DNA from 2 places in the Kitasatospora sp. NPDC034023 genome. Region 1 is predicted to be linked to the other one. Evidence: predicted binding sites of a transcription regulator. Region 1 holds the regulator's gene; the other holds the start of a gene.
What was found. Region 1 encodes HspR, which represses chaperone genes until heat shock. Its sites were predicted from a motif close to TTGAGNNNNNNNNNCTCAA; they were not measured.
Positions count from the first base shown of each region.

Region 2: the regulator HspR is predicted to act here: its motif matches at 1,168-1,186, upstream of lon (endopeptidase La).

Region 1 covers NZ_JBVIRY010000001.1:444,698-447,151, reverse strand. Annotated here, with positions in the region: gene ACZ52R_RS01990 (helix-turn-helix domain-containing protein) at 1-761, opposite strand, end outside; gene ACZ52R_RS01985 (heat shock protein transcriptional repressor HspR) at 973-1,503, opposite strand; gene dnaJ (molecular chaperone DnaJ) at 1,511-2,454, opposite strand, start outside.
Region 2 covers NZ_JBVIRY010000015.1:62,720-65,173, reverse strand. Annotated here, with positions in the region: gene lon (endopeptidase La) at 1-1,145, opposite strand, end outside; gene ACZ52R_RS20705 (rhomboid-like protein) at 1,431-2,216, opposite strand.

The sequences.
Region 1 (2,454 bases):
GCTCTGCCCCAGCTCCGTTCGAAGACCTCCTCGATCAGGAAGCTGATGACGGCCGGATCGTGGACGAAGGCGGCCGCGCTGTAGTCGGCGGCGACCGGGATGACGGCCACGCGGCGATCCACGATGATCAGCCGGGCGTACGGTTCGTCCAGCGTCCGGAACTGCCACCCTTCTGCCGTCAATTGCGCCACGTAGTCACGTGTTGGCTGGTGGTAGCGGGTGCTCGCGTGGTAAATCGTCCGCATCGAGGCGCCGTGGCGGAGGATTTCCAGGTCTCGTTCCAGAAACGAGGTGAGCATTTCGGCGGGCCTTGGTCCACCGGGCTGCATGGAAAGTCCTTCCAGGACCCCCGGGGCTGCCGACTGTTGGAGCCTCTGATTAATCAGAGCCTTTCCGTGGACATATTCGACGGAGCCGCCGGTGGTGTCCGGGGCGTGGAATGCCTCGGAGAGGTCGCTGAGATCGGCCGGCAGGGAAACTGCTTTTGACAGCAAATCGAGTGCTTGTCGTTGCCATGCCGAACTCAGGCTGCTCGCGAGTTGTGCCGGATCGGCAGCCAGCAGTGCTCCGGGTTCTTCGCTGTCGGGTATGAGTAGCCCGAGATCAAGCAGCTCTTCGAGAGCGGGGCTTCCGGCAGCCGGGCCGGCGTCCGGAGTGATACGACCGTTTTCATTCACGGCCTGCAGGTAGAGCTTCCGGGCGTCCTCGGACAGGATCCGTGATGCGGCAGGTCCCGTCCCTGCGTGCTCTTGCCCACTCATCTTCGGCTCCTAGTGCTGACCGTCACGTAGTCAACGCGATTGTCGTCTGCTGTGGCAAGGATCTTAGGTGGCGGTGATGAGTCGACTGACGAGACGCCTTGCCACAGGTAGATCGACGACTTCTGCCTAGAACAGAACTCTCTCACTGCAAAAGTGCCGCCGGCACCCCCCGAACAGGAGGGGGCCGGCGGCGGTGTCTGTGCGGCCGTGGTCAGCGCTTGGGGCGCCAGACGACGAGGGCGCTGGACTGCGGCGTGGGGGGCTGGTACGGGACGAGGTCGCGGCGGTAGGAGGCGTGGACGGCGGCCTCGCGTTGCTGGAGGGCGGCGGCGGCGCCTTCCAGGGAGTCGGCGAGTTCCGCGACGCGGGACCGGAGGGCGGTGACCTGGTTCTCCAGCTCGATGATCCGCTTGATGCCCGCCAGGTTGATGCCCTCGTCCTGGGAGAGCCGCTGGACCTCGCGCAGTTGCTGGATGTCGCGGGAGGAGTAGCGGCGGCCGCGGCCCGCGGTGCGGTCGGGGCAGACCAGGCCGAGACGGTCGTACTGGCGCAGGGTCTGCGGGTGCAGGCCGGACAGTTCGGCGGCCACGGAGATGACGTACACCGGAGTGTCCTCGGTGAGGACGTACGGCGGAGGGGCCGAGGGGGCCCGGCGGGGGCGGCGGTTGCCGTTGCCGGGCAGGCCTTCGCCGATGCCGGGGCCGATCGGGGTGTCGGGGTTGATCGGATTCATCGGGGACATCTGGTCGTCACGCTCCCTTCGCCGCCCGGAAGAGGGCTGCTCGCGGATCGTCGGAGGCGGTGGCCTCGCGGTACTGCTCCAGGGCGTTCAGCGCGTCGCCGGTGACGTGCTGCGGCACCACGACCTCGACGGTGACGAGGAGGTCGCCGCGGGTGCCGTCCTTGCGGGTGGCGCCCTTGCCGCGGGCACGCATGGTGAGGCCGTTGGCGCTGCCCGGGGGCAGCTTGAGCTTCACGGCGGGGCCGCCGAGGGTGGGTACCTCGATGGTGGCGCCGAGGGCCGCCTCGGGGAAGGTGACCGGGACGGTGACGGTGAGGTTGTCGCCCTTGCGGCCGAAGACCGGGTGCGGGTCGACGTGCACGGTGACGTAGAGGTCGCCGGGCTGGCCGCCGCGTTCGCCCTGGGCGCCCTTGCCCTTGAGCCGGATGCGCTGGTCGGCCTGGACGCCGGCCGGGATGCGCACCTGCATGGTGCGGGCGGAGGTGGCCCGGCCGCTGCCGTGGCAGTCGGTGCACGGGTCGTCGACGATCATGCCCCGACCGCGGCAGTCCTTGCACGGCTCGGAGAGCGCGAAGGCGCCCTGGCCGCGGCTGACGGTGCCCGCGCCGACGCAGGTGGGGCAGACCCGCGGGGTGGTGCCGGACTTGGCGCCGGTGCCGTTGCAGGTGCGACAGGGGGCCTGGCTGGTCATCCGCAGCGGGACGGTCGCGCCGTCGACCGCTTCCTCGAAGGAGAGCGTCACCTCGGTCTCGACGTCGGCGCCGCGCCGGGGCTGGGCCTGCCGGGTGCCGCCGCGGTTGAAGAGGCCGCCGAAGACGTCGCCGAGCCCGCCGCTGCCGCCGGCGTTCTGGTTGCCGCTGAAGAGGTCGCCGAAGTCGAAGCTGTAGCTGCCGGCACCGCCGGGTCCGCCGCCGGACCGGAAGCCGCCGTTGGCGAAGAGGCTGCGGGCCT
Region 2 (2,454 bases), on a different contig from region 1:
ACCGACTCGCCGAGCGAGGTCTTGCCGACGCCGGGCGGGCCGACCAGCGCGAGCACCGCGCCTCCTCGGCGGCCGCCGATCAGGCCGAGCCCCTGGTCTGCCCGGCGCTTGCGGACGGCGAGGTACTCGACGATGCGCTCCTTCACGTCGGCCAGGCCGGCGTGGTCGGCGTCCAGCACCGCGCGGGCGCCGGCGATGTCGTAGGCGTCCTCGCTCCGCTCGTTCCAGGGCAGTTCCAGGACGGTGTCCAGCCAGGTGCGGATCCAGGAGCCCTCGGGGGACTGGTCGGACGCGCGCTCCAGCTTGTCGACCTCCTTGAGCGCGGCCTCGCGGACCTTCTCGGGCAGGTCGGCGGCCTCGACCCGGGCGCGGTAGTCGCCCTCCTCGTCGGCCGCTTCGCCGTTCAGCTCGGCCAGCTCCTTGCGGACGGCGTCCAGCTGGCGGCGGAGCAGGAACTCCTTCTGCTGCTTGGCCACGCCCTCCTCGACGTCCTTGCGGATGGTGTCGTTGACCTCCTCCTCGGCGAGGTGGTCGCGCAGCAGGGTCAGCGCGTACTCCAGGCGGGCGACCTGGTCGGCCTCCAGCAGCACCTTGAGCTTCTGCTCGGCGGTGGCGAAGGACGCGTAGCCGATGTTGTCGGCGAGTTCGCCGACGCCCTCGATCTGCGCCACCCGGTCCACGATCTGCCAGGCGCCGCGCTTGCGCAGCCACTGGGTGGACAGCGCCTTGTACTCCTTGACCAGCTCGGCGGCCCGGCCGGCCACCGGGGTGCCCACCGAGGACTCCCGGAACGGCGTGGTCTCCACCCAGAGGGCGGCGCCGGGGCCGGTGGTGCCGACGCCGATCCGGACCCGGCGCACGGCGCGCACCAGCGCGGCAGGCTGCCCGATCGTGCCCGGGCCATCGGCCAGCCGGCCGACCTGTTCCACGGTGGCCAGCGTGCCGACCGCCGCGTACGAGCCGTCCACCCGCGGGACCAGCAGGACCTGTGGCTTGGTGCCGCCGGCGGCCGCGGCCCGGGCGGCCTCGACCGCTGCGCGGACCTCGGTGTCCTTCAGGTCCAGCGGGACGACCATGCCCGGCAGGACGACCTCGTCGTCCAGCGGCAGCACGGGCAGGGTGAGCGGAGTGGACGTCGATGCCATGGTCTCTCCCCAGTCAGTGAAGTTGAGTCGACCTGACTAAGGCCTGGCGGGCGCCGGATGTTCCCCGGACTTCGTTCGCCGTGAGCGAACACGATCCGGCCGGGAAGGCCCGCGGACGGGGCCGCGGGCGGGCCGTCAAAAGAACGTGAAAAGAGCGCTGAGTGATTCCTGGGAAACCCTCGGCACGCGAAGGGAGCGTCAAGCACGGAGAGCCCGGAGAAACCCGCGGAGCCCGCGGAGCCCGCGGAGCCCGCGGAGCCCGGAGCGGACTTCGGCGCGCGGACCTCAGCGCACGGCCCGCACGGGGGCCCCGCCGCGCGCGGGCGCGGGCACGGCGCCGCCGACCGTCGCCGCGGCCGGACGGAGCCGGGGCGGGCGCCGCTCGGTGCGGCGCAGCCAGCGCCACAGCGCCACCCCGGTGAGTACCGCCGCCGGGTGCCCCACCGCGGTGACGACGTCCTTGTCGGAGGCGATCTGCTCGGCGATCATCAGCCCGGCGCCGCCCAGCGCGAGCAGCCGCCCGCGCCAGGAGAGCAGCCCGGCCACCGCGCCCAGGCAGGCGAGCACGCCGTAGCTGACCCCGATGTCCAGGTGGTCCATCACCTCGGGCGCCATCCGCCCGGTCTCCACCGCGATGATCACCACGCCCTGGGAGAGCAGGGTGGCCGCGACGTGGCCGACCGCGAAGACCGCCGCCGCCCGGGCGGACCCGACCTTGCGCTCCAGTGGCGCGAGGGTGAACGCGAATCCCCAGAGATAGGGCATCCACACCTCGCCGGCCACCCAGAAACCACTCAGGACCAGGGCACGCAAAGGGTGCTGCAGCAGGTTGTGGCCGTCCGAGCTGGAAGCTTCCTGCAGTCGCTGCACGAGTTCCGGATCGGCGAATTTCGCGAAGGTCGTGGTGGCGCCCACGACCGCGAGGTATCCGAGCGTGAAGGGGTTGCGCCGGGGCGTGGGAACGCGGTCCAGCAGCCATTGGACGGCGCCGGCGCGCAGGCCGTGCCGGAGCATTCCGTACGGCGCTCCCGCGGGCACGCGCCCGTCGGCACCCTGCCGCAGTCCCGCCATGCCGCCTCCGCTCCACACCCGCAGCCACCGGCTCCCGCCCGGTGCCCAACGTACCGGCGCGCACCACGGATTCCGCCCGGTCGGGTGTTGTCGTGCCCACGGTACGTCGAGGTTCTGGGAGGCACCTGGGAAAAGCCGGTGAAGACCGTCGCCGCAGCGGAGTGCCGGATTCCAGGCATTGGTCCAGACCTTCTCCCGATTAACGCGTCAGTAGGGCCTCTGACCGGCGACTTGATGT